DNA from 4 places in the Brevibacillus antibioticus genome. Region 1 is predicted to be linked to each of the others. Evidence: riboswitches for the same ligand, from Rfam matches in the RefSeq annotation. Region 1 holds a riboswitch; each other region holds the start of a gene.
What was found. A riboswitch is a leader RNA that binds a small molecule or an ion and turns the genes downstream of it on or off. The one in region 1 is predicted to bind cyclic di-GMP.
Positions count from the first base shown of each region.

Region 2: another riboswitch for cyclic di-GMP. It lies ahead of ggt (gamma-glutamyltransferase); the one in region 1 lies ahead of E8L90_RS26305 (DUF5317 domain-containing protein).
Region 3: another riboswitch for cyclic di-GMP. It lies ahead of E8L90_RS24875 (methyl-accepting chemotaxis protein); the one in region 1 lies ahead of E8L90_RS26305 (DUF5317 domain-containing protein).
Region 4: another riboswitch for cyclic di-GMP. It lies ahead of yfmT (benzaldehyde dehydrogenase); the one in region 1 lies ahead of E8L90_RS26305 (DUF5317 domain-containing protein).

Region 1 is NZ_SZNK01000001.1:5,446,339-5,454,398, reverse strand. Features, by position in the region: gene E8L90_RS26320 (argininosuccinate synthase) at 1-35, opposite strand, end outside; gene E8L90_RS26315 (histidine phosphatase family protein) at 322-861, shown strand; gene E8L90_RS26310 (HD-GYP domain-containing protein) at 890-2,224, opposite strand; gene E8L90_RS26305 (DUF5317 domain-containing protein) at 2,208-2,759, opposite strand; cyclic di-GMP riboswitch class II at 3,019-3,100, opposite strand; gene argF (ornithine carbamoyltransferase) at 3,193-4,164, opposite strand; gene carB (carbamoyl-phosphate synthase (glutamine-hydrolyzing) large subunit) at 4,109-7,351, opposite strand; gene E8L90_RS26290 (carbamoyl phosphate synthase small subunit) at 7,344-8,060, opposite strand, start outside.
Region 2 is NZ_SZNK01000001.1:5,226,444-5,234,503, forward strand. Features, by position in the region: gene E8L90_RS25315 (ABC transporter substrate-binding protein) at 1-347, shown strand, start outside; gene E8L90_RS25320 (glycerophosphodiester phosphodiesterase) at 378-1,097, shown strand; gene E8L90_RS25325 (methyl-accepting chemotaxis protein) at 1,160-3,148, opposite strand; gene ggt (gamma-glutamyltransferase) at 3,228-4,946, opposite strand; cyclic di-GMP riboswitch class I at 5,129-5,217, opposite strand; gene E8L90_RS25335 (SET domain-containing protein) at 5,459-6,076, shown strand; gene E8L90_RS25340 (glutamine--tRNA ligase/YqeY domain fusion protein) at 6,156-7,823, shown strand; gene E8L90_RS25345 (APC family permease) at 7,945-8,060, shown strand, end outside.
Region 3 is NZ_SZNK01000001.1:5,135,388-5,143,447, reverse strand. Features, by position in the region: gene E8L90_RS24880 (transporter substrate-binding domain-containing protein) at 1-199, opposite strand, end outside; gene E8L90_RS24875 (methyl-accepting chemotaxis protein) at 316-2,289, opposite strand; cyclic di-GMP riboswitch class I at 2,362-2,461, opposite strand; gene E8L90_RS24870 (formate--tetrahydrofolate ligase) at 2,598-4,226, opposite strand; gene E8L90_RS24865 (leucine-rich repeat domain-containing protein) at 4,481-5,320, shown strand; gene E8L90_RS24855 (hypothetical protein) at 5,769-6,305, shown strand; gene E8L90_RS31450 (N-acetylmuramoyl-L-alanine amidase family protein) at 6,411-6,707, shown strand; gene E8L90_RS24845 (N-acetylmuramoyl-L-alanine amidase) at 6,589-6,900, shown strand; gene E8L90_RS24840 (RNA-guided endonuclease TnpB family protein) at 7,200-8,060, opposite strand, start outside.
Region 4 is NZ_SZNK01000001.1:315,648-323,707, reverse strand. Features, by position in the region: gene E8L90_RS01480 (class I SAM-dependent methyltransferase) at 1-302, shown strand, start outside; gene E8L90_RS01475 (hypothetical protein) at 443-1,861, opposite strand; gene E8L90_RS30555 (M14 family metallopeptidase) at 2,426-2,599, shown strand; gene E8L90_RS30550 (M14 family metallopeptidase) at 2,571-2,846, shown strand; gene E8L90_RS30545 (hypothetical protein) at 2,843-3,172, shown strand; gene E8L90_RS30540 (hypothetical protein) at 3,233-3,382, shown strand; gene E8L90_RS01465 (methyl-accepting chemotaxis protein) at 3,454-4,335, opposite strand; gene yfmT (benzaldehyde dehydrogenase) at 4,366-5,823, opposite strand; cyclic di-GMP riboswitch class I at 5,909-5,994, opposite strand; gene E8L90_RS01455 (methyl-accepting chemotaxis protein) at 6,169-7,104, opposite strand; gene E8L90_RS01450 (hypothetical protein) at 7,129-7,884, opposite strand; gene E8L90_RS01445 (RsmF rRNA methyltransferase first C-terminal domain-containing protein) at 7,970-8,060, shown strand, end outside.

The sequences.
Region 1 (8,060 bases):
CCTGAATAGGCCAACACAATTTTATCTTTTGCCATCATTCTCTCTCCCCGTTTCGAAGTTTCTCTCATGCGAGTAATTATACAAACGAACTAATAAAAATACAACTATTTTTCTTGTATATTTTTTGTGAATTCGCAGACAAAAACAGGGATGCATAAGAGGTTATACATTTCTCGCATAAAGCGCATCTTGCTTTTATGCATACTCATCATCCGTTTATGCATAAATGTTGCAAGGTTGCAAGGTTGAAAGGGAAACTTGTCCAAGATAGAGAATGAGTGAAAGGAGGAATTACAGAGAAGAAGTTCCGCTGGAGGGATTATGAAAACAATTTATTTGGTACGTCATTGTCAGGCTGCTGGCCAAGAACCCGAAGCCCTGCTTACGGAAAAGGGAGAAGTGCAAGCTCGGGAGCTTGCCACCTTCTTCACAGCCTCCCCCATTGATCGAATCATTTCGAGTCCGTATCATCGAGCGATTGCTACCATCCGGCCTCTTGCACAGGAGCGTGGCATCGTGGTTGAAGAAGACACGCGTTTGATCGAGCGCGTCCTTAGCGGAGTACCACGTGAGGATTGGTTCGAGCGATTACGCGATACGTTCGATGACCTGACGCTTGAACTCGAAGGAGGCGAATCCAGTCTCACTGCTATCAACCGGGCAAATTCGTTGCTCACTGAGATTTTGGCAGACGAGCATAAAGATATCGTCCTTGTTAGCCACGGATGCCTGCTGGCCTTGCTCATGAAATCAATGGATGACCGCTTTGGCTTTCACGATTGGGAGAAATTAAGCAATCCAGATGTATTCAAGCTTACCTGCCATTTAGAAACCAGAGAGCTCGTCCGCATCTGGTCGTAAACGAATAAAAACAGTTACAAGGGGCACCTCATCTTATTGCCTCCTGTAACTGTTTTTGTGGGATGGACTCTATACCGATAATGCTTTGCAACTCTTCGTACGGCAGTCGCTGAACGATTCTGATAAAATGCTCCGCCAATATCGGATCAAATTGGGTACCAGAGCCCCTTCTGATTTCTTGAAGCGCTTCCTCCACAGGCAAACCTTTTCGATATGGCCTGTCCGCGACCATCGCATCAAAAGCGTCTGAAATGGCTAAAATTCTCGCCATCAGTGGAATCTCATCCCCGGCTAAACCATCCGGATATCCCCTTCCATCTATTCGTTCATGATGGGAACGGATCGCAGGAAGCAATTCATTGAACATCCCTGCTTGCAAAATAATTTCGTAGCCAATGACCGTGTGCTGCTTGATCTTGTCATACTCTTCCGGGGTCAGCTTTCCTTTTTTATTGAGAATTTCGTCTTCGATGCCGATTTTTCCAATGTCGTGCAAAAGACCGCCAACATAAATTTCTTCCACTTTTGTAGCAGACAAACCAATATCCTTGGCAATTTCTCTTCCCCAGTGAGCCACTCGTTGGGAATGACCACTCGTGTAACGATCACGCGCATCAATAGAAGCCGCCATGGCAGTCAAAAACTTATGGTTGAATGTTTTGACTTCTTCCACTTTTTGTTGGAGCTTATTCATACTATCGTAATATTGATGGAATACAAAACTCATCGTGATAAAAGCAGCCATCATGGGAACTAATGTGTATAATCCATATGTCTCAAACAGCCGAGATCCGATTCCCACCATTACCATGAGCAAAAGGTATGTGAGCGTTGTTCCTTTTGCCATTTTCTGAACGGTTGTAAACCAGTTCGTCTTAAAAAAGTAAGAAATCCCTAAACCACATAGGATTATATTAATAAACCAATACGATACAGCTAAAAGTAGATCCGTTATCATCGTGGAAGCTGGTACATTGCCTATAGAGTTTTTGAAGAGATCGACAAACCAAATCGTTAGCACCAGCTGTCCAATATTTGCCAAAGCCTTTATCGGGTTGGCCCTGATTAGAAACGCCAGTATCAACGTTTCAACAACGGCCGACCAAACACCTACCCAGGCCCCAAAGAGGAGAATACCAGAAAAAATAACTGCATTGTTTAGTGTCAATATGGTGTTCAACGTCCGTATAGGAGCGAACGTAGAAAAGATGGTGAGTAATGTATACGCAAACAAAACTCCCCAATGCTCTCTTGGCTCCCAATCAGACAACGAATCATAAAAAATCACTAACGCCGCTAGTGGAAAAATCCAAGTCACCACTATTTTTTTCATTGTTGATCCAAACTCAACTTTTCGTTGCATAGTTTTTTCCTTCTCGAAGTTGTAATAGTGAGATTGGCTTATTCATTAAGCGTTGTACTAATAAAAACGCACCTAGCATAATAAAAATATCGCCTATGCTGATTACCCTTGGAATAATGGAAGGCATGTAGATGACATCTGTTAAAAACGGCAAATTTGTACTCTCAGTCAAAATACTGTGTTTAAAATTCGTCCCATTGATAACCGGAGTAAGATCGTAAGGCAGCTTTTTCGCTTGTTCCAAATCAATCGGCATTCTTCCATTGTTTGTCCAAATAGCCAATGAATTCAAAAACCAGCCCATCATGAAGATACGTATATCCTCAGATTGGCGATTGAACAATAGAAAGGCTAGTATGAATACATAAGAGATTGATACGAATATCCCTCCTGCCGGGGGATAGAGCGCTGAAAGAGCTTGTAGGGCTATACTAATAAAGAGCAGAGAGAGTTTATGAAACTTCGGAAACTCTTTAATCCTTCCTCCTCTTAATAGAGCAATTACAAACGATAAACCAATCACATCAAGTAGCATAAAGGTATTCCCCCAAAATATTAGAGAAAAACACCACTCTTGTTACAAGCGGTGTTTTATTCGTATCCAATATTACCCAATGTTGTAGTTTGCAGAAGTAGCTGCTACGATTGCTACCACCATCATAATTGCCGCGAACCATTTTTTCATTTTCTTTTCCCCCCTTCAGGCATAGTGGAGAAAGCTGGCTTCGCTACTGTCCGTGATGCAGAGGCCAAGCGACCAAGTACAGCCCCTGCTCCCCTTTCCTTTTCCATTACGGAAAAAGTTGGATTCGCTACTGGCTCCATACGGACCAAGCGACCAGATACAGTCCGTACTTCTTCGCTTCTTTCCTACCTTTATTTTACACATAAATGACAAAATTCGGCAATCATAGATTCATAGTCTATTCGATTTAATTACAAATAGTTCCATTTAACTAGAACTATGTTCATACCAGCGCCGCCAAAATCGCCTTTTGTGCGTGCAATCTATTTTCAGCCTGATCAAAAATGACAGAGCGCGATCCGTCGATGACCCCGCTTGTCACTTCTTCCCCACGATGTGCTGGCAAGCAGTGCAAGAAGAGATAATTACGATCTGCCGCTGCTACTAATTTTTCGTTCACTTGATAGTCAGCAAAAGCTTTCAAACGCACCTCATTTTCTTCCTCAAAACCCATACTAGTCCAAACGTCCGTGTATACAGCATCTGCCCCCATGACAGCCTCTATCGGATCAGTGGTCACCATCATGCTTCCACCGCTTTGTTTCGCGTACCCTCTAGCTTTTGCGACAATAGTGGCATCCATTTCGTAGCCTGCTGGAGTCGCCACCCGCACATCAAGGCCTAGCAGAGCTGCGCCCAGTACCAGTGAGTTCGCCACGTTGTTGCCGTCTCCTACATAAGCGAGCTTGACTCCCTTCAGCTTGCCTTTATGCTCCCAGATCGTCAGCAGATCAGCCAAAGCCTGACAAGGATGGTACAGATCGGTCAAGCCATTGATAATGGGGATTGACGCGTGCAGAGCAAGCTCTTCTACATAGGAGTGGGAGAAAGTGCGAATCATGATGGCATCCACGTACCGAGACAGAACTTTTGCTGTGTCGCTGATCGGCTCCCCGCGTCCGAGCTGCAGCTCTTTTCCGCTCATGAACATCCCCAGGCCACCCAACTGATGCATCCCTACTTCAAAAGAGACGCGCGTGCGGGTCGAAGCCTTGTCAAAGATCATCCCCAGCGTCTTGCCTTGCAAAGGCTGGAATGGCTGTCCCAGCTTTTGCAATTGCTTGACGTGAGCAGACAGATGGAGCAGCTCCATCAATTCTTCCCCGTTGAATTCATCAACGCGTAGGAAGTCCTTTCCTTTATGCTTTTGCAACGGCAAGTTTTGAAAGTGTTCCAATATCTTCACTGGCTGCATGCGAGCCACCTCTTTTCTTCATAATAGACTTCACGTATAACTCGAACGTATCGACAGCAAAGAACAATGGCACACCTTGTTGTACCATCCGGCTTCGCAGGGCAAATCCTGTCCGGCCCTGACGATTGCCTTTCGTCGCAGTAACGAGAGCGAAGGCCGCTTCTTCCTCTTGCAACAGCTCGATCCACGCCGCTTCATCTGCCACGATATGCTTCACGACAATTCCTTCGTTTTTCAGCCACTCGGCCGTTCCCGGAGTCGCCGCCAGATTGGCACCGTCTGCTTGAATTTGCCCAATCAACTCTCTTACGCCATCCTGCTTATCTCCATCTGCCAAAGAAATCATGACCAACTGACCTTTTTGCCAGTCGCCGTACAAATTGTCTTTGAAAGCAAAGGCTTTGCCTGCTGCCTCTTCGAAAGAATGCCCCAAGCCGAGAACTTCGCCCGTCGATTTCATCTCTGGACCTAGTACCGGGTCTACGCCGTTCAGCTTGATCGTGGAGAAAACCGGTGCCTTGACGACTGCAAACGGAATCTCTGGCAAAAGCCCTGTACCGTAGCCCATATCCAAAAGCTTTTCACCCAATTGTGCGCGAACCGCCAGTTGAACCATCGGGATGCCAGTCACTTTGCTCGTAATCGGTACGGTCCGTGAAGCACGAGGATTTACCTCCAGTACATAAACCGTTTCGCCATCAATGACGAACTGGATATTGATTAACCCGACCGCTTCCATTTCCCTCGCGATTGCTTCTGTATAGCTCGCGATTTTTTGCTTGATGTCATCCGTCAGATGAGGAGCCGGGAACAAGGCTACACTGTCGCCTGAGTGGATGCCCGCCCTCTCCACATGCTGGAAAATCCCTGGGATGATAACAGATTGTCCGTCGCATACCGCATCTACTTCTGCTTCCTTGCCTGGAACGTATTTATCCACGAGGAGCGGGAAAAACATGCTCATGTCCGGATGGTTCAACCAGTCTTGAATGGTAGCTCGCAGCTCGTCGATATTGTGGACAACTACCATACCTTGCCCGCCGATGACGTACGAGGGTCGCATCAAAACAGGGAAGCCGATTTCCTCCGCTATCGCGGTCGCATCCTCCAAGGACGATACTCCTTTACCGGGGATATGCGGAATGTCCAGCTTGCGTAGCATCGCGTAGAACAGCTCGCGGTCCTCCGCACGTTCGATGGCTGTAAGTGACGTACCCATTACGTTTTGCCCCGCGCGCTCCAGCTTGGCTGCCAGATTAATCGCGGTTTGACCACCGAACTGAATCATGACGCCCTCAACCTGTTCACGTTCTGCGATATGCAGCACGTCTTCTACGTGAAGCGGTTCAAAATAAAGATGGTCGGCAGTTTCATAGTCAGTGCTGACCGTCTCTGGGTTGTTGTTCACAACGACTGCCGCAATACCGCTTGCCTGAAGTGCTTTGGCTGCATGCACAGAGCAATAGTCAAATTCGATTCCCTGACCAATGCGTATAGGACCTGAGCCAAGTACCAGAACTTTGCGGCCAGACAGTGACTCGACCTCATCTATTCCTTGCCAATCCGAATAGTAGTAAGGGGTTTGGGCATCAAATTCTGCTGCACAAGTGTCCACGATTTTATAAGTAGGCGTAATGCCCAATTCTTGACGAAGTGATTTGATTTGGTCAGGTGTGGCACCCACCAGTGAAGCAATGGTTTCATCGGCAAACCCGCGACGTTTTGCTTCTGACAACAGCTCTGGGGTCAATGTTTTGCTATGGTGGCAAGATAGCTCTACTTCCAAGTCCACGATTTTACGCAAGCTCCGCAAGAAAAACGGATCGACACCAGTCAGACTGTGCAGCTCACTTTCTGTAAAACCTTTGCGGATCGCCTCGGCAAAAACAAACAGTCTGATATCTGTCGCTTCCTGCAAGGAATGGGCAAGCTCCTCACGCGTCCAAGATGCCAGCTCTGGTCGAGTCAAATGTGTGCAGCCTTGTTCCAGGGAACGCACTGCCTTCAAAAGTCCTGCTTCCAGATTGCGGGCGATCGACATGACCTCACCAGTCGCTTTCATTTGCGTCCCCAGCTTGCGGTCTGCCAGCGGGAATTTGTCAAACGGGAAGCGCGGGATTTTGACAACGATGTAGTCCAGCGTTGGTTCAAAGCTAGCGTACGTATAGCCCGTGATTGGATTGAGCACCTCATCCAGTCCGTAGCCCAATGCGAGCTTGGCAGCGATCCGCGCGATTGGATAACCTGTTGCTTTGGACGCCAACGCACTGGAACGACTGACGCGAGGATTTACTTCGATCAGCACGTACCGATCGGAATTCGGATCAAGCGCAAATTGAATATTGCAACCGCCTACTACTCCTAGTGAACGAATCACTTTCGTTGATACGCTGCGCAGCATTTGGTACTGGCGATCTGTCAGCGTCTGAGATGGCGCGACGACAATACTGTCCCCCGTATGAATACCTACCGGGTCCAAATTTTCCATATTGCACACGATGATGCACGTATCATTTGCGTCCCGCATGACCTCGTATTCGATTTCTTTCCAGCCTTTTACGCTACGCTCAATCAGCACCTGACCTATTGGGCTAGCCGCAATGCCACCAGCTGCAACCACTCGCAAGGACGCTTCATCACCAGCGATCCCGCCACCTGCTCCTCCGAGCGTATAAGCAGGACGGACAATCACTGGATAGCCGATTGTGCTTGCAAACTCGATTGCTGCTTCTACAGATTCGACTGTATCGCTCTCTGGAACAGGCTCTCCGATTTGTTGCATCAATTGCTTGAACAGCTCACGGTCTTCCCCGTTTTGAATGGCAGCCAACGGCGTACCCAACAGTTGGACGCTGTACTTTTCCAGCACGCCCGCTTCTGCCAGCGAAACAGCAAGATTAAGTCCCGTTTGGCCGCCTAATGTAGGCAAGAGGCCATCGGGACGCTCTTTTGCGATAATAGCTGTCACGGATTCCACGGTGAGCGGCTCCAGATATACTTTGTCCGCTACTTGTTCATCTGTCATGATCGTTGCCGGATTGTTGTTCACCAACACGACCTGCACGCCAGCTTCTTTTAAGGAAAGGCAAGCCTGTGCACCTGCATAATCAAATTCCGCTGCCTGCCCGATGACGATCGGACCAGAACCAATGACCAATACTTTATGAATGTGTGGCAATTTAGGCATATCTCTTCGCTCCTACTACGCGCATCGACTGCAAGAATTGGTGGAAAATGTGGGATGTATCGCTAGGGCCAGGATGTGCTTCCGGATGGAACTGCACACTGAAAACAGGCAGACTGACGTGGCACAGTCCTTCAACCGAACTATCGTTAACGTTGCGATAGGAAACGGTCAGCTGGCGCTTATCCAAAGACTCTTCTTTGACCACGTACCCGTGATTTTGTGAACTCATATATACTTTTCCAGTCATCAGATCCTTGACCGGATGATTGCTGCCGCGGTGACCGTATGCGAGCTTTTCTGTCTTGCCGCCGTACATCAGCGCCAATACTTGATGTCCCAAGCAAATACCTAATGTCGGGTACTGCTCCACGGCTTTGCGCCATTCGCTGCAATACGCAAGCAAATGCTCCGGATCGCCTGGTCCATTGGAAAACAACAAGCCGTCTGGTGCAAGCGCATTGATTTGGGCAAAACTCGTATCAAATGGAACAACCGTGACACGGCAGCCCTGCTGGAGAAGGGCATCCAAAATCGATTGCTTCATGCCGAGGTCAATCAAGACGACATGCTCCCCTGTTCCCGGATAACGCTCCACCTGTTGTCTGGATACATTGGCAACTAATGATTTCTTGGCGTGCTTGTAGCGCAGGGACACCACTTCCTCTACCTGCATAGGCTGATCGGAAATGACACCGAATACGGTACCATC
Region 2 (8,060 bases), 220 kb from region 1:
TGCTGGCGAAGTCGACCGATGCAGAGAAAAAAGCAGCGTGGGAGTTCATGAAGTGGATGACCGATACCGAGCAAACAGTTCCGTGGTCAATCGCTTCCGGTTATATGCCTGTTACGACAGAAGCTATTGATTCGGCTGAAATGAAGGCATTCTATGAAAAAGAGCCAAACTTCAAGGTCGCGGTAGATCAACTGCAATACGGCTATCCTCGTCCAATGGCTCCTGGCTACAAAGAATTGCAGGATGTGATTCAAAAAGAACTGCAACGTGCGATGCTTGGCCAAGCGACTGTAGATGAAGCGATGCAGGCGGCGACGGAAAAAGGCAGCAAGCTTTTGAAAAAATAACAGAAACGAAATGATAGAGGAGCTGGCGAAATGAACATTTGTATGGCACATCGCGGGTGGTCAGGCAAAGCCCCGGAGAATACAATGACAGCGATTCGACTGGCTCTGGCAGAGCCAGCTATCAAAGCAATGGAAATTGATGTACAGCTGACGCGTGACGGTGTTCCGGTGCTGATTCATGACTTTACGCTGGAACGCACGACCAATGGCCGCGGTTTGGTCATGGATCATACGCTGGCAGAGCTGCGTGAGCTGGATGCAGGGAGCTGGTTTGGCGACAAGTTTGCGGGCGAGCGAATCCCTACATTCGAGGAAGTGCTGATCGCAGTAAAAGGTCGCTGCACGCTAAATATCGAGTTGAAAGCAACAAGTGACATGTACCCGGGTATCGCTGAAAAGGTGCTCGCACTTGTAGAGAAGCATGGAATGAAGCAAGAGGTGTGTCTGACTTCATTTGACCACGATTTGATCCGTCACGTTCGCACGCTCGATCAAGAAGTGCAGACAGGCCTGATTGTATATGGTCGCCCTGTACTCATGCTGGAACAGATGGAGGCAGCAGGTGCTACGATCCTCTCCATGGGATATCCGTATCTGAATCGTGAGCTAACAGTAGCCGCGATTGAAAAAGGCTTTAAAGTCATCGCGTGGACGCTGGATGATCCGAAGCATATCCGCGAAGTCATTTCGTGGCATCCTCAGGTTCAAATTTGCACGAACCATCCTGACCGGATGTGGGAGTTTGTGTAAGCACAAGCAGGAAAGAGCCGCCGGGCAACATGCCAGGCGGCTTTCCTGTTTCGTTGTTTGGACTATATCTTGAATTTGCTTACATGCGATTGTAGTTCTTCGGCTATTCTTGCCAGAGAAGTAGCTGATGAATTGACTTCTTCCATAGCTGCTAGCTGTTCTTCTGTGGCGGCCGATACGCTTTGTGTTCCGTCAGCAGAATTCTCCGCTACTTCTTCAATGACACCGACCAATTCTACCACCTGTTTGGTGCCTAAAGACATTTGCTCAGAATAAGATTTTACTTCTTGAATTTGGCTGGCCACCTGCGTGACAGCATCTTGGATCTGTTCGAAGGACTTGCCTGCATTGTTAACGACCATAAGTCCAGTGGCGACCTCCTTGGTGCCCTGTTCCATCGAAACGACAGCCTGGTTTGATTCGAGCTGAATCGTCGTAATCAACAGTTTAATCTGTTGCGCTGATTGCGCGGACTGCTCAGCCAATTTACGCACTTCGTCTGCCACAACGGCGAAACCGCGCCCCTGTTCACCAGCTCTCGCCGCTTCAATAGCTGCGTTAAGCGCTAACAGATTTGTTTGTTCAGCTATGGCAGTGATGACTTGTACGATTTGTCCGATTTCCTGCGAACTGTTTCCTAATCGTTTGACGATATCGGCAATGTTGCCGACAGTGTTCTCGATCGATTGCATCTGGCTGATAACGACCTGAAGGGCCTGATTTCCTTCCACTGCAATTTGGGAAGCGTCCAAAGCTGATTCGGCAGCTTGTTGTGCATTCGTGGCAACCAGCTGAGCCCCTGTCGATACACCTTGAATTGCGGTGACACTTTCCTCTACACTCTTCACTTGCTTTTCCGCACCGTAAGCTACTTCCTGAATCGTTATGGCGATTTGCTCGGTAGCCTTGCTCGTATGGTCGGAGTTGACCGACAATTCCTCTGCTGAAGAAGCAAGATCTGAAGCTGTATCATTTACTTGTTGAATAATCGTTCGCAGGTTGAGCACCATGGTGTTTACTGATTGGGATAGCTGTCCAACCTCATCCTTGGTTCGAATTTGCAACGGTTGTACAGTCAGTTCACCCTCGGAAATGCGGTTAGCCACGGAGGCAACTGCCGCAATAGGACGGGAGATTTGCCGGGAAACAACGTATGCGATTGCGATCACGACAGCAACAACAATGATGACAATGATCGTAACCATGGTGGTAACGGATGAAACCGCAGACGTTATGGATTCGACAGGGATATGCAGATACAAACCAAAGTTGGTCTTGGGAATGGGGGAATAGGTGACAACGTATTCCTTGCCATTGTCTGAGTAGTTGTATGAGCCCTTTTCCGTTTTTCCTGATTTCAGGATTTCCATTAAGGGTTGCGGCAGAGCGGATTGGGCAAGCGGTTTTCCGATCAGATCCTGGGTAGGATGGTACTGAATGTGATCCTTGTTATCAACGAGAATCGGATAACCATCGTTGCCTACTTTCAAATTTTTGAGGAATGTAGATGCGAAGTCGTCTACATTGACGAGCCCGGTCAAGACACCAAGCTTCTCATTGTTTTTCCCTTTTACAGGGGAAGCGACGATGATAGAGCGATTGCCGGTTGTCTTCGCAACAAGAACATCAGAGAAGCTGGGCTTGTCTTGCATGCCGTCTTTGAAGAATTGGCGCTCGCCAAGGTTGATTCCAACGCTCTTGGGGAAAGTATCAGCTGTTACTTTTCCGTCGCTTGCGATAAACGTATTTCCGTCATACAGTTTCATTTCCTCGGTAAACTTGCGAATGAATTCATTTTTTGCTGCTGCATCATCGGATTGAATATCCGAGGTACGGGCTAAAACTTGAATTTCTGTCATACGCCGGTCCAGATATTGATCCATAGCTATGGCTGTACTGGAAGTAAGGTCAACATAGGATGATTTTTGTTTATCAATCAGAATGGATGAAAAGCTGCTCGTGATAAACAACGAAACGGCAGTAAGTGGAATGACGGCTACGACGAGAAACCAAAGGATCATTTTGTTCCTGAGTTTGTTGAACAAAAACATAGGTTTGTCCACTCCTAATCCGTGAATGCAAAATAGAAACAGTCAGCTGCTGAGATGAACTCAGCAGTCTGACCAAATATTAATAGCCCATTGCTGCGCCTTCACCGCGAGGATCAGCACCACCGAATTTTACATTGGTTTTCGGGTCAATCAGGATGGCGCCGGACTGTCCCATCGCATCGGTATAGGCTGCTTCCAGCTTTTCGACTGGATGCCCACGTTTAATGAGCTCGTCTAGGACTTCTTGAGGGATGCGGCTTTCCACCTTGAGATTGTTGGAAGCAGATCCCCAGTTGCGTCCATGCAGCCATCTTGGTGCTTCGATTGCGTCTTGCACGCTGAAACCAAAGTCGATGATACGTGTGACGAGAGCGGCTTGCGTTTGCGGCTGTCCTTCTCCCCCTTGTGTTCCGTAGAGAAGATAAGGCTTGTCCCCTTTAAAGAGCATCGCTGGGTTAATGGTGTGGAAGGTGCGTTTTCCTGGTTCCAAGTGATTGATGTGTTTGGAATCCAAAGAGAAATAGCTTCCGCGGTTTTGTAAAAGGACGCCCGTATCTTTCGCTACGATGCCGGAGCCCCAGTCAAAATAGTGACTCTGAATGATGGATACTGCATTCCCATCTTTGTCGACGATCCCGAACCAGGTTGTATCGCCTTTTGGATCCAGTGGTTCTACGGATTTGGCGGCTTGCTTCATATCAATGCGCGCAGCTAAATCTTTCCCGTGCTGCTTGGACAACAGCTCATCCACAGGGATATCCACAAAGGCAGGGTCAGTCAGCCATTTGTCGCGGTCAGCAAAAGATTGTTTGGTAGCTTCTACAATCGTGTGATAGTAATCGGGTGTTCCTTCACCCATGCTTTTGAGGTCGAAGTTATTCAAAACATTAAGAATGGAGAGTGATGCCATGCCTTGGGAGTTAGGCGGCACGTTGTACGCTTTATAACCGCGGTAGTCTACTATAATTGGCTCTGCCCAAGTGGAGGTGTGCTTCTCAAAATCTTTCAACGTGAGCAATCCGCCGTTGGCTTTCATGTCTGCTACGATTTTTTTAGCAACTTCTCCTTTATAAAAACCGTCAGCGCCTTTTTTTGCAATGATTCGCAAAGTATTGGCAAGATCCTTTTGTTTGAGAATTTCGCCTGCTGCATAGAGATCGCCGTTGGGCTTCAGGAATGTTTTACGGAATTCATCAAAACGTTGAAGATTTTTCAAGTCATTGTCAGTTGGATCTGTCGCGTATTTTGTCCAATATACTTGGTTAGGGGAGACGGGATATCCGTTCTCGGCGTATCCAATGGCAGGCTCCAGCAGTCTGTTCCATTGAAGCTTATTGTTGCCCATGCTTTTATGGGCGTAGTTGTACGCCTCCCACCAGCCGGAGACGACACCAGGGACAGTGTTTGCCGATTCATAACCGCGGGACGGGATTTTTTCGTAGCCTTTGTTTTTGTAATAGTCGAGGGTTGCCTTTTCTCCTGCACGACCACTGCCGTTCAGCGCCTTTAGCTCTTTTGTTTTGGCATTGTAGATGAGCCAGAAGTTATCTCCACCAATGGTTGTGTAATGAGGATAGACGACAGCTAATGTGGAAGCGGCTGTAATAGCAGCATCTACTGCGTTTCCACCGTCTTCCAATGTCTTCAGGGCTGCAGCTGTAGCCAGATAGTGAGGAGTCGTCACCATTGCGTTCGGTGACATCGATGTTGGACGGTTAGCAGCTTGTGCCCCAGAGAATGTTGATACCCCGATGACAGCAGTCAGCGCGACGGTCGAGAGTTTCTTCCAGAATGACATTCCTATGAAACCTCCTTCATGATGAATAAAATAATGAATTCATTAAACCGGCTATCCGCTGTTACCTCACCTCCTTCAAAAGTCAAAAATACACAAACATACAAAAATAGACAAAAATAGACATTGTGAACACAAAAAAAGACCAATGATATAGGATCATTGGTCTCGTCCTACATCAATACTTCGGTAGCTGGCAAGCGTGTCCGCTGTTGCGGAGGTAGCCCCTGTAGCTTTGCGTCGCCGGATTTCCCCGGGTATGCCGTTTCGATATCAATGGATGAAGCATAAAATTGACACATTTACTGATGCGATCGTTGTGGGAAAAAGTTCCTAAAACTCCATTTGCCAATAATATAGACTATTTACCATTTGTGGTAAATAAGAAAAATATTTTAATCCGGAAAAATAGTTAGGAATGCTATGTATTTTTCGAAAGATATTCACACACCTCCTGGGGCTGAACTGCTTATGATGATAAAAAGGCACATTCGCCAAGGGGTGAAACAAAGACCATGATGCATCCCGATACAGAATTGCGCTATATCAACGATGAGATCGGGTACGGTGTGTTTGCGACAAGGTTTATCCCAAAAGGAACGATTGTATGGGCACAGGATGATTTGGACCAGGTATTGGACCCTGCATTTGTGGAAAGACTTGACTCATTACGAAAACAGGACGTACAAAAATATTCGTTTAAAAACCAGTTCGGAAAGTACATTCTTTGTTGGGATAAGGCAAGGTACGTGAACCACAGCTTTCATGCGAATTGTGTGCCAACCATGTATGATATGGAATTGGCTGCACGGGATATTTTTCCGGGCGAAGAGTTGACTGATGATTATGGAACGTTAAATCTGGATGAACCTTTTGATTGTTTGCCCGAGTCTGACACGGACCGCTCCCGCGTAATGCCCGATGACTTGCTTCGGTATTACCCGCAGTGGGATCGGATTGCAGCGGAAGCATTCCAACATTTCAATCATGTTGAACAACCTTTGCTGCATCTGATTCCCCCGAAGCATCTCGAAACGATTCGTGGGATCACGGAGCAGCGCTTAGCTGTTGATTCTGTCATTCACCTGTATTGCAGGTCACAATGGCAAACGGGGCAGCAATGGGAGACATGAGCGGGTCGGTCAACGACCCGATTTTGTTGAACTCTGGGTAGAGAATCAGTATTATGGAATGTAAAGGTGAAGTGAAAGGTTGATTTCATTGGAAAACAAGGTAGCGGCATCCAATTTTATCCGCAATATCATGATTGATGACTTGCAAGAGGGCAAAGTAAAGGAAATTATTACCCGCTTTCCCCCAGAACCGAACGGGTATCTTCATATTGGACATGCGAAAGCGATCTGTCTAAACTTTGAGTTGGCACGAGAATTTTCCGGCAAGGCCAACCTGCGTTTTGACGATACGAATCCGGTAAAGGAAGACATCGAATACGTAGAGGCTATCAAAAGGGACGTTCAATGGCTTGGCTTCGAATGGGACGGGTTGTTTTTTGCATCTGATTACTTTGAAGAGATGTACAACCGTGCGGTGCTGTTGATTAAAAAAGGTCTGGCTTACGTAGACGATCTGTCTCCCGAAGACATGCGTAAAATGCGTGGAACATGGACAGAGCCAGGTACAGATAGTCCGTTCCGCAACCGGTCTGTGGAGGAAAACCTGGACCTGTTTGCACGTATGCGCCAAGGGGAGTTCAAGGACGGAGAAAAGGTGCTGCGTGCGAAAATCGACATGGCTTCTCAGAACTTCAACATGCGCGATCCAGTTCTGTATCGGATCTCCCATGCAACGCATCACAACACGGGCGACAAATGGTGCATCTATCCGATGTACGACTTCGCTCATCCGTTGGAGGATGCCATTGAGGGCGTGACACACTCCCTGTGCTCACTGGAATTCGAAGATCATCGCCCATTGTACGACTGGGTAGTCCGCGAGTGCGAAATGGAGAGTGCACCACGCCAGTACGAATTTGCTCGCTTGAACCTGACCAACACCGTTATGAGTAAACGCAAGCTGAAACAGCTTGTCGATGAGAATGTAGTAGACGGCTGGGATGACCCGCGCATGCCAACCATCGCAGGCTTCCGTCGTCGTGGCTATACACCGGAAGCGATTCGTACATTCGCTCGTGAAGTAGGGGTAGCGCGCGCTAACAGCACGGTTGACGAGAAAATGCTAGAGTATTTCATCCGTGAGGACCTGAAGCTAAAGGCACCGCGTACGATGGCTGTTTTGAATCCGTTGAAGGTCGTCATCACGAACTATCCGGAAGGGCAAGTCGAGATGCTCGAAGCGGAGATCAATCCAGAGAACCCAGAGATGGGCAATCGTCAAATTCCGTTCTCCCGCGAAATCTACATTGAGCAGGATGACTTCATGGAAAACCCGCCGAGCAAGTATTTCCGCTTGTTCCCGGGAAATGAAGTGCGTTTGAAGCATGCGTACTTCATTAAGTGCAATGACGTTGTGAAGGATGCAGACGGCAACGTGATCGAGATCCATTGCACGTATGACCTTGAGACGAAGAGCGGCAGCGGTTTTACAGGTCGCAAGGTAAAAGGGACGATTCACTGGGTAGATGCGACCAATGCGCTTCCTGCTGAATTCCGTTTGTATGAGCCATTGATTATGGATGATGAAGACGCAGAGGGCACATTCCTCGACAACGTTAACCCGAATTCGTTGGAAGTGCTGCAAGGCTATGTGGAGCCAAATATGAAAGAAACCAAGCCACAAGACAAGTATCAATTTTTCCGTCATGGCTATTTCAATGTCGATCCGAAGCATACGACAGAGGATAAGCTCGTATTCAACCGGATTGTATCGTTGAAGAGCTCCTTTGAACTGCCAAAGGCATAGGGAATACTCATATAAATCAAGCGTTGCTGTGCATGGAGAACCCGTGTGCAGCAGCGCTTTTTTCTTTCGTGATTATAAATCAGGATGTATAATTATTCTGTTACATAAAGGGGGACAGGCAGTGAATGGGAGAGCAGAACTAACACGTAGTTTGAAGTTGCGACATATTGTCGTAATTGGACTGGGCTACATGGCCCCGATGGCCGTTTTTGACACCTTTGGCATTGTTTCTGGAGA
Region 3 (8,060 bases), 310 kb from region 1:
TACCTACGAGGATGTAGCCTCTCGCAATGATTTCGTCCAAACGAGACTCAAACTTCTTCGCTTGCGGTTTTTTAGCAGCTTCAGCAGCTACCGTTGGGACAGGCTTAACCGCTGTTGCGGCAAAAGCACCTGTTCCTGATGTCATGAGCATAGTTGCAGCGAGTGTGCTCGCCAAGATTGTTTTTGTAAATTTTTTCATCTGGTTTCTCCTCCTGTTGTTCGGTAATGAATTTAGTTAGTAGAAACAAACTCCATCATCCCTTTATGGCATCCCCCCTTTCAAAGAAGAGGACTTACAATCTGCTGAGCTGCCTCTTACACAGTAAACCTGCGGATTCCTTGCTGTAATTCTTCTGCCACTGTGTTCAAATGCTCGACAGACTGTCCAATTTCCTGGATGGCTTGAAGTTGCTCTTCGGTTGCCTTTGCCACTGTTTGCGCGTCGAGTGAAGCATGTTTTGCAATGGTATGCATTTCATCTACAGAAGCACTCACCTGTTGGGAGCCTGCTGACATTTGCTCAGATGCTGCGGATACTTCCAAAATGTGCGCGGCAACGTTCCGGGAAGACTCCAAAATATTCCCAAAGATTTCGCGAACCTCTTCGACCAGTTGAATACCTTGCTGTGCGTTTTGGTTGCCCTCGGTCATAACTTCTACCGCGTGATGAGTATCCTGCTGGATTTCCCCGATCAGCATCGCGATTTTGGATGCGGATTCCTCGGATTGGTTCGCCAGTTTTTTCACTTCACCTGCAACTACAGCAAACCCACGTCCATGCTCGCCCGCGCGTGCTGCCTCAATCGAAGCGTTCAAGGCAAGCAAATTGATTTGCGAAGTCAACTGACTGATTGTATCGAGAATGCCTTCGATTTCTTTGGAGCGATTGTTGAGCTGCTCGATGGCTACTGTCGCCTTCGATGTTCCCTCGCCAATGCTTCCCATCTGGAGAACTGCCTGCTCTACCACAGCAGTCCCTTGCTCAGCCTGCTCTGTTGCTATTTGGGCAGCCTCTGAAACATGTGCAGACGTCTCCGCGATTTTCACGATGCCTGCTGCCATGTCAGTCATCGATAATGCAACTTCCTGCGAGCTGGCTGCCTGCGCCTCTGCTCCCTCAGAAATCTGCGCAATAGACAAGCCAATTTGGTTGATGTTTTCCGTCGCTTGTTTTATGCCTTCTGATACTTCCTGACTAAAACGCTGTACTTGATCAGACGACAGCGATACGTCTTCGATCAAATTTTTCAAGTGCGATACTGTCTGGTTAAAGTCACGGGACAGAACTGCGATTTCGTCTTTTCCGTCAACCGTTACGGTCTCTTTCAAGTTCCCCTTCGCCACTACATTTACTGCGTGATTCAGACGCTCAATTGGTTTTACCATGCGTACAGCCAAGAAATAGATGAGGACAACCCCAAGCGCCAATACGATGAGGGAAATAACCGTCAATCGGACTAACAGTTGATCGACAGGTGCATGCAGCTCCGCTACGGGCGCAGTGATGTATATCCCCCAGTTCAAATTGGTTGGCGCATAGGAAGCAAATCGCTCTGTATTCTCGTATTTATATTGGGCGATTCCATGATTCCCTTGCTTGATATCTTCAAAGGCAGTCTGAAGCTCAAGAATACCCATGTCGAGAATCGATTCCTTCAGAATGAACTCGCTATTCGGATGATAAATAAATGTTCCTGTTTTGCTTACTAAAAAGGCGTAACCTAATTCGCCGAATTTCTCTTCAGACACCTTTTTTTGGATCTCATTGATTGGAATCGTAGAACCGATGTAACCGTATTGACGATTGTCCTTCATCAATGGAACGACCAGTGTCACGATGTTATTCCCTGTCCGCTTCGAAATGACTGGCTCAGAGACAACGACCTTCCCTTCCCCTTTGCTAGCTTCCTTAATATGCGGACGATCCGAGATGTCGGTCACTTCACCCTTGAAATTGATCACTTTCTTACCGCTTAAATCATGCGAAAAGAAGAACGTCTCAAACTCGGGGTTTTTCTTTTGGGCTTCTTGAATGATTTTCAGGTCGTGCTCGACATTTTGATCTGCCGACATCAACCCTCCTATCGCTCTTACAATCTCAATTTTCTCTTGAAAGAAACCATCGATACGAATCGAGAGATTGCTAGCTGATAGCTCAGCTTCTTTGTCGAGACTGTTTGCCAAAAGATTAGAAGCACTCCAATAGCTTGCACCGCAAACCGTACCCAAACTTATAACCAACAGCAGGCACAAAATGATAATTAGCTTATTCTTCAAACTATTTTTCATACCGAATCCCTTCTCCCTTCTCTTTTTTCAACAAAAAAAAGACTGCCCACCGACAGCCCATTATGACTACGGTTTGGCAACCCGGCTGTCCTAGCTGCGAAAGCCTTTGACTTTCGACCTTAGACCCGTGGCTTTGCGTCCCTGCCTTTCAGCAGGTTTGCCTTTGTCATTCCTTGTTGTTTTTTCAATGAAAATCCTCTTTTTTTCAAACTCACCTTTCTATTCCCATAACCTTTCGATAATAAACCTCAAAATGGAAAAAAGCTGACAACCTTTTACAGTTGTCAACTTTTCGTCAAACTTTTTGATTAGCTTAATCCGATCACTTGCCCATCCTCGTCGACATACAACGATTCCGCCGCCGGCTTTTTCGGGAGGCCTGGCATGGTAACCAAGCTTCCGGTCAGTGCCACGATAAAACCAGCTCCTGCTGATATGCGCACTTCACTCACTTGAATCGTGAAGTCAACAGGTGCCCCCAACAGATCAGCACGGTCCGTAAAGGAGTACGGTGTTTTCGCCATGCACACAGGCAGATGGGACATTCCCATTTCTTCGACCTTCTGCATCGTTTTTAATGCAAGCGGCGAAAACACAACCCCTGATCCACGGTATACTTCTTTCACGACTGTCTCAATTTTGTCTTTGATGCTGAGGTCTTCCTCATACAAGAATCGGAAGGATGAAGGCTGCTCTGCTGCACGAATCACTTTTTCAGCCAGCTCGACACCGCCTGCTCCTCCTTCTGCCCACACTTTCGAGAGCGCCGCTTCGGCTCCAGCCGCTTGGCACAGCGCAATGACAGCATCGACCTCTGCCTGCGTATCCGTCGCAAAATGATTGATAGCCACCACTGCTGGCACACCGAACTTCTGGAGGTTTTCCAGATGGCGCTTGACGTTTTCGAAGCCTTTTTCCAGAGCAGACAAGTTCTCCACTGCCAGGTCAGGTACTTTTACCCCGCCGTTGTATTTCAACGAGCGAACCGTAATGACCACGACAGCAGCCGATGGAGTCAGACCTGCTTTTCTGCACTTGATGTCAAAAAACTTCTCTGCTCCCAGATCCGCACCAAATCCCGCCTCTGTTACGACGTAATCCGCCAGCTTCAAGGCCATCTTGGTTCCGATCACGCTGCTGCACCCATGCGCGATATTGGCAAAAGGTCCGCCGTGAATGATGACCGGAGTTCCCTCGATTGTCTGTACGAGATTGGGCTTGATCGCTTCCTTCAGAAGAACGCACATCGCATCGACCGCGTTGATTTCTTCTGCCCGTACAGGCTGATCATTGAAATCGTAGCCAATAATGATATGGTTCAACCGCTCGCGCAAGTCTGCCAGATTCTCACTCAAGCACAAGATCGCCATGATTTCGGACGCTGTCGTAATCATGAAGCCATCCTCTCGCGTCATCCCATTGCCTTCACCCAGACCAACCACGATGTTTCGCAGTGCGCGGTCGTTCATGTCCATGGCTCGCTTCCAGACGATTTTCTTTGGATTCAGCCCACGCGGATTGCCATGGAAAATATGATTGTCGATCATCGCTGCCAACAAGTTATGTGCAGCTGTAATCGCATGAATGTCCCCTGTAAAATGCAGGTTAATTTCATCAGCCGGGAGAATTTGTGCTTGGCCGCTTCCCGTTGCGCCTCCTTTGATCCCCATGCAAGGGCCCAAGGACGGCTCGCGAAGCGCAGCCATTGTTTTCTTCCCTAGATGATTCAATGATTGTGACAGACCAATCGTCGTGAGCGTCTTGCCTGCTCCCGCCGGATTGGGGTTCATTGCTGTAACAAGAATCAGTTTGCCATCAGGACGATTCTTCACTTGCTCCCATAGTTCATCTGATAGTTTGGCTTTATATTTTCCGTATAGCTCCAAATGCTGTTCTTCGATACCTGCACTCTTGGCAATTTCAACAATAGACTTCATTTTTGCCTCCCTGCCACACCAGAATGTAATGCACCAGTTACCAATCTTCTACATTCTGCATAATCATCCTTTCTCCTCTCCTCTTCGACACATTACGCAAAAGAAAAAGCCCACATTCCGACAAACGTTCAGAATGCATAGCGTATCAGGTTGTCAGATCCAATGAAAAATCCGGAAACCATTTTATGGAATTCAACGTCATACAGTTAATGACAGGCTAGCCGCTAGGATGTCCTGAAAAATGGGGGATGAATTTGAAAAAGCTTATAACTCTTTTGATCATTTTAGGTGTACTAACTGGATGCGAAGCCAACGAAACGAATTTGAATGAATTGCCGAAAGAACAATCCCAAGCGGAGAGTGTCTCCCCGTTATTATTAGAATCTTTATCTAAATCACTGAATAAGCAAAAGCAGGACATCAAAATGGAGGATTTATTTAATAGCGAAGAACTCACATTAGATATAGACAATATTCCTCTTGAACAAAGAGATGCACCCATTGATTTAGCTGTCCTATCTAAAATGAAAAACCTTAAAACGCTATCTTTGAATAGAATCAATGTTAAAGATTATCTATTTCTAAAGGATTTGAGTGAACTTGAATATCTTTCAATCACTGGTTTTCAGGAAGCTCAGCTACCTATTTTAAATAACAGTAAACTAATAAGCCTCTCACTGAATGAGGGAGATTTATCCGATTTGAAAATGCTTGAGAATAGTAAATCTCTTCAGCACTTAACCATTCGAAATAATAAAATAACTGCTTTATCATCGATTAAACTACCCCATCTCACTTTCTTAGATGTATCAAATAATCCTATTGACTCGATGGATTTTGTAAAAGAACTACCGAATTTGGAACGTTTACAAATGATGAATGCTCCCATCACAGACATTACATCTATTCAGTCTGTAACTAAATTAAATTATTTAGATATAAGAGGCACAAAGGTAACTTCTATAAAACCGTTACTCAGTCTTGATGAATTATCAATTCTGCTAGTTGATCGAAAAAGCATTAGCGACTTAGCTTTGTTGAAAAAAGACATTAAAGTCGCTGAAAATGGAAATGAAATTAATGATGGAAATTAGGTTAAAAAAGAGGCTGCCAACTTCCACGACAGCCTCAATCCCTCTTAGACAAAGAGTTTTCTTTATTTCGTGTAATAGTTGTAGTGAAGCTCTCCGTTGGAAATCTTCCGTGTTCTATACTGTAGTCGCCATGCGATCCTTCTTAAAATTCTCCTACACTCTTCTATCAGTAATTCATCTTTCATAATTTTCACCGTCCCAACATACTAGGTAAATAAACCAGGAAAAAGGCAACCGCTTTTCCATGAAAATTACATTTTTAATTGCGTTCTAGAAAACCAAGGAACGATAGTACGCTTGGTCTGATTTTTTGGATTTGTGTTATAGAAACTATAACTACTCCAATATATGGATTATATAAAATAGTGGTAAATTTGACGTATGATAGTTATGTGTTTGGATTGATCTTAACTTCAATACCATAGGTGGAATCATTGGAGGTTTAGAAATGAAAAAGAGATTAGTTCTGAGCCTGTTTATCCTAATGGCTTTAGGAATGGTAGCTTGTTCTAATGACAGTACCGTAAAAACATCTCAAGCTGAGATTGAAAAGTTACAAGCTGAGATAGCCCAATTAAAAAACACAAATAAAGAACTTGAAGCCTCTTTGGTTAAGGAAAAACAAAAAAACGAAACTAACGCTCAAATCTACCAAATTCGAGATATCGTTGATCTACAGACAAGAGAAATGTTTCGAGCCATGATGAAAGGTGAGACCGAAAAAGTTAAACAGTTCATTTCCAGAGAAGCTGCTGTAGAAGGAAAGCAATTTGTTTATAAAGCGAATAACGAGGTTATAAGTATTCCGTTCGTAACCGAAGGAAGCACTTTTCGTCAAAGGTCATTCGATATATATAAGGATGGACGCTTTATTACAAATTACGAAGTTTGGATAAACGATGAGACGTACTCTGGAACGCTCGAACTAATGTTCACAAAAGAAGATAACAAATGGAAACTGAGTAGCATGCAAGGGGATAGATAAATAATTTTTTTGTGTGGTTGTATTTGCTCTCCTTTATTGATGAAAGCGACAATGACACTCAAATTCATAGTCGCTTAATACATCAACAAATGGGAGGAAGGTTTTATGAGTCTTGATGGATTGAAGTTTTTGGTCGACCCAGGTCATGGCGGTTCAGACGTTGGTGCAATCGGCACTTTGAATGGCGAAGATGTTTACGAGAAAGACTTAGCCCTGTTGTTTGCACAGGCTGTTGCTGAGACTCTCGAAGATTTCGGCGCAACAGTTTACTTGACGCGGCACGATGATAGCAAGGTATCAATTGATGATCGCTGGAAACCGTTCTCAAGACAAAGGCTTTGCGCAAACCATTCAGCGAGAAGTGGTCAATTCCCTTGGCACACGAGACAGGGGCGTACTTAAAGATTCGGATACACCACGTGGATCACTAGGTGCTCTCCGTTTTCCTTCTGGCGGTAACTACCCACGAGCACCGATTGAGGTTGAGTTCATTACTAATGAATCAGCCTTGGAAGACCTCGGACCAACGTTGGATGAAGCGGCTGAAGACTTTGCTCGCGGTGTCCGCCGTGCAATGCTTGATTATTTCCAATAAAAGCAGCCGTTACTGTTTAAATCAGCATTTTTAATTTTGTTCCGAATGAAAAATCCTCAAGGTGCTTTTCCATTCTTCCGGACGTACCCCAGGAAACAGAGGCTCACCAAACGGTATCGGAACCATTTCAGGAGACCTTTTTATGGAAATATGCGTCTTATATTTGTCTTCATAATCACGCGTTTAGTGAACTACCCACCACTTAGCTATCGCTTGAAGTGGGGGCTTCTAGGGTAATCGCACCTACTGGTACGAAATTGACCTAGCTATCGAGCCTGAACCATGCTCTATTTATTTGATTACGCTAATAGTCGTAATCCTTCATTCTTGATATTGATTGAAGCATTCCAGTCTCTATCTGCCACAAAACCGCAATCGCAATGGAATGTACGCTCAGAAAGAGATAGAGACTCCTTTATTTGACCGCAACACGAGCATGTTTTAGATGAGGGAAACCACTTATCTATTTTGATAAGCCTCTTCCCTTGTTCTTCCAACTTGTATTGGAGAAATGCCGTAAACATGCCCCAAGCATTATCAGCTACACTTTTTCCAAAGTTGAGTGCTTGGGACATGCCTTTCATGTTGAGGTCTTCGATCACAACGCAATCATACGTTTTAGCAAGGTTGTATGACTTTTTATGAAGAAAGTCTTTTCGTTGATTTGTTATTTTCTCATGGAGTTTCGCAACCTTTATTCGTTGCTTATGCCAGCGAGAAGAGCCTTTTTTTCGTCTTGCTAAAACACGTTGGGCTTTCGCTAACCGTACGAATTCCTGTCGATAAAATCGTGGGTAATTGGCTTTCTCACCCTCACTATCGACATATAATTCGGTCATGGTAAAATCGAGCCCAACAAAGGTGTTGAGTTTTTTGGGTATAACATTCGCTTCATATTCGGTCAAGATTGACACGTAGTATTTTCCTGTAGGCGTCATCGAAATCGTGCATGACTTGATCGTATGTTCATCAGGAATCATCCTGTGTTGCTTTATTTTTACGAGTTTGAGCTTTGGTAATTTGATATAGCCATCCAGCAACATGATGTTGCCGTTGACTACGTTAGTCGTATAGGATTTCCTAGCTTTCTTACTCTTGAATGTAGGGAAATCTGCCTTCCCACCAAAGAAGTTTTTGTAGGCGGTCTGCAAATGAAGTTG
Region 4 (8,060 bases), 5.1 Mb from region 1:
AGGCACTCTTGGAGCTTCACCGCGTGCTTGCACCAGGAGGCTTTCTCGTCTTGGGTATCCTCGGTCCTACAGCTGGCCCACGCGCTCATAGCTATCGCAGACTCTATGAAGAGGCAACGATCCAAAATACGATGATGCCCTGGGAAGCCAAGCAGTTAGCGAGCGAAAATGGCTTCACACTGCTGGGCGAAGAGCCGGTATACAAAGAGGGAATTACGCCAGATATCGCGGGCCGAATAAGCGTAGAGCTGCGGGAGGCTGTTAGCTTTTTGACCTTGTTTGCTTTGCGGAAAGTAAAGTAGATCAAATTCAACGAAAGAAAAACCGCTCGATTTCCCGCCTGATCCTCTCAAACTTCGTTAGACCAGCGAGTTTGCAAAATAAAAACCCGTACGAAGGTCACTTTATCATCTGCTCTTCGTACGGGTCACAATTCCATATGTCAACGGTACTGAATATTATTCAACTGCATCCACTTTAATTTACTGTCAATCAACATGGTAAGCGTCATCTCATCCATTCCATGCAATTGACGGTACAAGCGCTGCGTTTCGACCAAGTCATTGTAGGTCAAGTACGGATAGTCCTTCCTGCCGAATGTCCCGTCCGGAAAATAAGCGTAATGCAAATCGCCATTTCCGAGTATCCACTGCGCTCCGAGATTAACGACACCATAGAGCATACTATCCGCTAAATCTTTGTCCTTCTGGTCCCCGAATTGTAGATAGTTTTTGTAGAGAAAATTGATTTCCGCCAACTGATGATTCAAAGAAACATGTGTCTGAATCATTGGATTCATTGCTGTCCCATAGTCCGGAACCAACCAGCCTTGCTGTACGCCAGCAATGACAAAATGGTTCATGGCTACGAAATTGTGAAAGTAAGAAGCATATTTTTTCGCCGATTGGCAAAAGTCCTTTTCTTGATACTGATCACAGCCCCGCAGCATCAAATCAGCTGCTCCTGTGTTGAATCTCGTATCGTAAAAGCCCTCTGGTATCCCGTAATCGGTGCTTAACCACGTGGAGCGCGGCTGCGTCTTCCAGTACCCCTCAGGCTCCTGCTGCTTTAGGCTCGCTTTCAACATCACATAACCCATATCCCGGGCAGCCTTGCTTCCCCCTGTATATAAAAAGGAGCGAAGGACATAATTTTCAGGAATCCGCCAAAAAGAGGACTCCGAAGTCGGCTCGTACGTTGAAGGACTTTGATAGTAATACCCATCGTACAGCCATTTTGCCTTTTCCGTAACGTCCAAGTTAAGCCAGATGCTGTCAAGCATTTTTTCTCCCCAAGGAACGAGCGGATCTCTCGAATCGAGCGCCCACATTTCACTGATAAAGCCTGCTTTCATCGGTAGCTGAAACACAAGCTCGACACCAGAAGACGTCTGTTTTACTTCAACTGGCGACGCCAATCCCGGCTTTTCTTCAATCGTGGCTCTACCCTTGTCCACGTAGACAATCGGCTTACCTAACCAAATATACCTGCCCTCCGTCTCTACAAAACCAGAGGCAAGCGGAAGGGTCTGGACTTGATCAAGCGTGACGATCTTCCAATTCGGTTTCTTCGACTCATCATAGGCTCGATAGCGGAACGTCATGTTCTGACTGTTCCCCTGAATCGGAATAGTAAAAACGTACGGCGTCATATCGCGCTGACCTGTCATTTTATGGGCCCAATACGTGGTACCGTCATGGAGTTGAAATTCTTGTTTTTGGTGAATCGCGCCATTCAGGTGATCAACCTTCTCTGTTTCTGTTGGTTTTTTCCATTCGTTTGCAAAAATATCGCTCAGAAAGAAACTACTTACCGCGATGGCCGTCAACAAAAGGAGCATTCTGCTGATTTTTTTGACCATGTCATCCCCCTGTTCTATTAAAGGAGAACCGAAAGTCCTGCTTTAAAATGAATATTTCGTAGTAATTATTGTTTTTATAATAGTCTGATGGATTAATCGTAGGTGTCGGCTTCTATTTCGCAGGAGGGAATTTATGGACAAGAAAGTACGCTACGTTGTTTCTACAGCACTCGTAATATCTCTGTTCACCAGTCCCTCAATCATCCATGCCACCCAAGCTGAACCACATTCCTCATTACGGAATAGGGCCAACCTATGTACAGCCTGCACAGATTGAGAGCTTGTTTCCAAAGCCAACGATCCAGTTTGGGACACCCCGCTTCCAAGAAGGAAAAGAAGCTTTTACATCCCAGGAAGAAACGATGGCTCACATAAGCAAATTGGCAGCAGGGAACAAGGAAATCCAGTTGCTATCCATCGGGATATCATTGGCTGGCAGTAGGAAAACTTGGCGCCGATCTCCTGGGTAAAGGAAACATTGCGATTGTTCCTCGCATCAACCCGGATGGCTCCTACCAGTTCAAACGCTACATCGCGACAGAGCTGGATGCCAACCGTGACTACATGAAGGTAGAATATCCAGAGGTACAAGCTGTCCACCAAGCCATCGATGCCTATCAACCTGATGTGGTGCTTGACGCCCACGGATACGGCGTCTCTTCCAGCCAGCTTCGCGATGTTGGAGAAAAGGACGCGATCTCTTCCTACGATGTTCTGTCTCCTCAGCGAAAAACCTGAACATCCCCTCCAGCTGCTCTTGGCAGATGTTCAAAAAGTACTCGACAAGGAGCAACTTTCTCATCACGCTTCCTATACGCTGGCAAAAGGCAAGGACGGAAAAGTGACCGCAACAGAAGGCTGCACAGAGACAAGAATCGGTCGCAATGCCTTGGGATTGAAAAACACGTTGACGTTTTTGGTGGAAACACGCGCATCGGTATTGGACGCGCCGATTTTGAACGACGTGTATACAGTCAGGCCTTGACTCACGCTGCTGTCATCCAATCAACAGCGGCCAACGCCAAAGTAATCAAGTCCGCCGTGACCCAGGCACACGCAGAAATCACGGAAAAAGGCAAAAAAGCAAACGACAACAAGGTAAGCTCCACGGATGCCTATCCTGTACTCGAGCGCGAGCGATCCACTGCCTATCTCATGCCTCCTGGCTACCATGACATTGCAGCCAAGCTGGAATTGCTCGGTGTTTCAATAATCAAGCTATCAAAAGAGACAACGATAGCAGTAGAAAGCTACACCATTTTGGAAAACAAGGTGAATACGATTTACGAGAATGGGCATTTCACCAACTAAGTGACTGCAAATGTAACAGAAACAACGAAAACCTTTCCTGCGGGTAGTTACGTGTTCAGCATGGCCCAGCCAAATGCGAGCTTCATTGTATTGGCCCTGGAACCGGAATCCGTGGACAGCTACGTCACGTTTAGCTTCTTGCCCGTTGAAAAGAGCGATGAAGTCCCGGTGTATCGCTATATGCTGGAGCAACCACTACCTACCACATAAAAGAACTAAAGGAAAAAATCCCCTCTCAAGAGTAAGACTCCTAAGAGGGGATTTTTGTTACATGTATGGGCTTACTTTATTTCAAACACTTCTTGGGCAAGCCCTGCCAGCTTTTGCGTATTGCCGCTCACTTCGACCATCGTCGCAGAAATTTCCTCCGTAGCGGCTGCCTGACTCTCCATGGTTTGATTGATCAATTCAATCGAATTTTGCAGGAGGGATATCAAAACCCGGATGGAATCCGTAGTTTGCTTAATTTTGTCTGCATTCGCCCTTGAATCCGTCGCCATATTGCGAACCTCATGCGCGACGACAGCGAACCCACGCCCTGCATCTCCTACTCGCGCAGCCTCAATACTCGCATTCAGTCCCAAAATGTTACTTTGATCAGCGATTTTTTTCACGGCGAGTGTAATTTGCTCGATCTCAGTCGTACTGTGGCTCACATCATTGGCTTGCTCTGAGATCCCCTTCATTTGCTCGTTCAAATTCCCGATCTGCAACGCCATCTCTTGTGTGGTGGCACTGACCTGCTCGACAACACTCGAGAGATTTGCGGCAATTTCATACAGCTCATTGGCTCGCTCCATACTCGAGCCAATGCCGACACCACCGATGACTTTTCCCGTGTGATCATGCAGGGGGATCGCTCGTGCGACGAGAGGAAAACCAAATAATTCCTTGGGGACCATCATCGCCTGCTTGGTGTTTCTTCGAATCGCGTTGGTGATCACATCTCCTTCCTGGAGTGGATCACCGGGCTTTACTTGCAGTGCAAATGTTTGAGCAGGCACATTGCGCAATAGCTTTTCCGTGTCGTAGACCCCAATGGTAATGTCATCGGTGAGCAAATCATTTAAATAGGGGGCAACCTTGATGAAAGCCTCGAGCAGTTCTGCGTTTTGCCCCTTTTCGGAAGCTTCTGTTTCGTTCCATTCTTCGTATCCGTTCATAACCCTCTTCACCTCTATATTTTGATGGCATTAGTACGGAAATTGGCGCTTTTTGTGCTGAACCGAAATCCATTTTAGCGTAGTAAACTCTTCTAGGCTCCATTGACCATTTAAGCGTCCCAATCCGGAATGCTTTTCACCGCCGAACGCCACAATTGGCTCGTCATTGATCGTTCCATCGTTGATATGAATCATGCCCGTCTCAATGCGCTTGGCCATCTGGGCACCTCTCTCCAGATCGCGGGTATGAATCGCCCCGGACAATCCAAATGGTGTCTCGTTCGCCATGCGAATCGCTTCTTCCTCGGAAGCAAACGACATGATGCAAACAGCCGGACCAAACAGTTCTTTGGATGCAATGGACATGTCTGTGGTCACACCTGTCAAAACAATCGGCTCGACCACGTTTCCTTTTACTTCCCCTTTCAGTGCAGGAACGGCTCCTTCGCGAATCGCTTCATCGATCGTTGCCATCAGGTTGGCGACTTGCCGTTGATTGATGAGTGGACCGATTACCGTGTCTGGATCATTTGGGTCGCCTACCTTGAGTCCAGATACTTTTTCCACATACAGATCGAGGAATTTATCGTAAACATCTTGGTGAACCAGAACCCGGTTAGCCGACATGCAAATCTGACCTTGGTGGGTAAAGCGGCTGAATACTGCTGCATTGACGGCATACGTAAGATCCGCATCCTCCAAAACAATCAGGGCACTATTGCCGCCTAGCTCCAAAATCGCCTTCTTGAAATGCTTCGCTGCCACTTGCGCGATATGACTTCCTACTTGGCTCGAGCCTGTAAACGAAAGGATGCGTGGAATGGGGTGGGAGACAAAACCATCACCAATTTCAGCAATATCCGTTACAACGACGTTGATCAAGCCTTTGGGCAGACCTACTTCTTCAAAAATTTTCGCGATGAGAGTCCCACCCGTGATTGGCGTGTGCTCATGCGGTTTGAGGACGACACCGTTGCCCGCGCCAAGAGCTGGAGCTACGGACTTCATCGACAGATAGAACGGGAAGTTGAACGGACTGATGACGCCGACAACTCCTGCGGGAATCCGATACAAGCGATTTTCCTTTCCGTCTACGGGAGAAGGGAGAATTTTTCCTTCCATGCGTACCGGGAACGTAGCCGCCTCACGAATAATATCCTTCACAAGCCCGATCTCAAAAAATGCCTTCAGTCGGGTTCCACCTAGTTCACGAATGATGATCTGAATGATTTCTTCTTCATGCTCTTCGATATAGCGAACAGCACGCTCCAACATTCGGGATTTGGTATAAGCATTCACTTCATCCCACTCTTTTTTCGCGTTGGCTGCCGCCTTGTAAGCCGCGTCGATATCCTCCAGATTTGCCATTTTAAACTCTGCGATGACTTCCCCGTTGTAAGGGTTGATATCTTGCAATGTCTTCGCGCCCAGTCCGTCGCGCCACTCCCCATTGATATACTGCTTGTCCAGTGTTTGAAGGATTGACATGCTACAACCTCTCCCTTTTGTAAAATAAATAGGCCCCTTTCGCATGAAAGGAGCCGTAAAACTAAAACAGTAAAATACACTGCTCGTTGGCAACCCGGCTGCCATCGTAACGTGTACATTAGGCCCGTGGCTTTGCGTCCCCACTTTTCAATGGGTTTGCCCATTCATAGCGAATGCTGATAGGATTTTGTCGAAAAAAGGAAGTATATGGAGAATCTTACTTCGATTATAGTACGTTATTCTTAATAGTCAAACCGAAATATGTAGAATTTTGGTGAAAAAGTGGAGAAATACCAAAAAGTCCGCATCGCTTGGATACGGACTCCTGATTCGTTTACCTTATGATCACAATAACTTTTTGACATCCTTTACGCTCGTCGCGAGCATTTGCTCTACCGCGTTGGCGTCCCTCACGTGCTTGGTCATTCCTTCATTCAGCTCATCCAGCAAGCCCTTTGCATCACTTACCTGCTGGGACACATCGTCAGCAAATCGCTTTTGATGCGCGATAATTTCCATCACACCCGACACTTCGACGTTCAGTGCCTGGAAAGCGTTCACGATCTGATCTGTCTTCCCCGCAGCATCCTTGCTGATGGAAAGTCCATTTTTGATCGCACTGCTGCTTTTTTCACTGTTGGACAATGCTTCTTTTGTTTCTTCCTGAATCTTGCCAATCAATTCTGCAATCGTCTTGGTCGAGTTCGCTGTCATCTCGGCCAGCTTCCGTACTTCATCCGCTACGACAGCAAAACCGCGGCCTTGTTCACCGGCACGTGCCGCTTCTATCGCTGCATTCAACGCGAGAAGGTTGGTCTGATTCGCAATGTCGCTGATCACCTTGACGATACTCGTAATTTCTGAAGAGCGCTCTTCCAAGCGGCTCATGGACTTGGATGTATGGACCGATTCTTTGTCGAGCAGGCTCATGACTTCTACAACGTCCGTCATAGCCTTCTTGCCTTCATCTGCACGCGCTACGGATTGTTTACAGATGTCTGTCAGGCGCTCTCCTCGAACCGACAACTGGCTCGCAGATTCATCATCCCGCTCGTTAATGGCCTGGATATTATCTACGACACCCTTCATCCTCATCACCAATCGCACCATTTGATCAGATTCGGCGTTCATCGCTTGGTTCGAAGTGAGGATCGCGCCCATCTGTTCGTAAAGACCGCGAAGCTCATGCTTCCAAGCGTCTTGCTGTCCTGTCTTTGTGGTTGTGGCTGTCGTCGCTGCTGTCTCTTTTTCTGCTAGGGCTTTGTCTTTTTTCCAAAACATCCGCTTCCCTCTCCTTTGTACCCATCAATTGTCACTTCGGCGGCTATATACGCGGGACTCGATTATTCCCGGATGTTGTTTCGCCAAGCTCAGCAAGTTTTCCAAGAAATAATAGTGACCCTCCAAGAGCTCCACGTCTTTACGCTCAAAATGCTTCACCTGCAAATACTGCTGCATTTCCAAAGCATAGCGCTCCAGTTTATCGTGAAAATCGTTGGCGCGAAGCATTTGCTCCACTTCTGGATATTCTGTTTTCAGGCGACTCAACTCGCTGTATACACGCCCGCCCTCCAGAATCATCTGGTAGGCCGTACGCTCAAGCGTAGCTGTCGTAGCTGCCTCCTGCTCCTCACGCTCCTCGCGCAAAGCTGCCAAGTACGTGATAAAATGGTAGACAGTTAAAAACAATGGTCCTAAAAATAGAATGATCCCTGCCTTGTACACATGCTGATTGGACAAATTGCTGATGAGCAGGAACAAGTGAAACAAGATCGCACCCAACCATACATAGATGATGATTTGGTGATTGATCTTCCCTGCCTTTTGGTGGCGTGAAAAGGCAAAGGTAAGTCCGAGCAGATAGAAGGCAAGCAATGTAAAGCTGGCAGAAAACAAAGCCATCTCCATATCGACCAGCCAATCTGCGTCGGCGGGTATTTCGATAAAGAATTCAAAAGCGAGCACCAGCAGTGAGAACAGCAACCCCATGATCCAAAACCGGCTTACTTCCGAGTCATTCCTCCGCCGGGAGCGGTAGCGTTTTGCACGGGATCCTTCCATAATGCTCTCACCTCATTCTCTATGATTCGCCATGATTCTATCTTTTCCTTTCACATGGGGCCAAAAACTGACATCGGAGGCTGTTATGACAAAAAAATTACCAACACCATTTACCGAGCGCATGCAAACCTTGCTCGGACACGATTATGAGGCATTCGTTTCCTCATATGATCAGC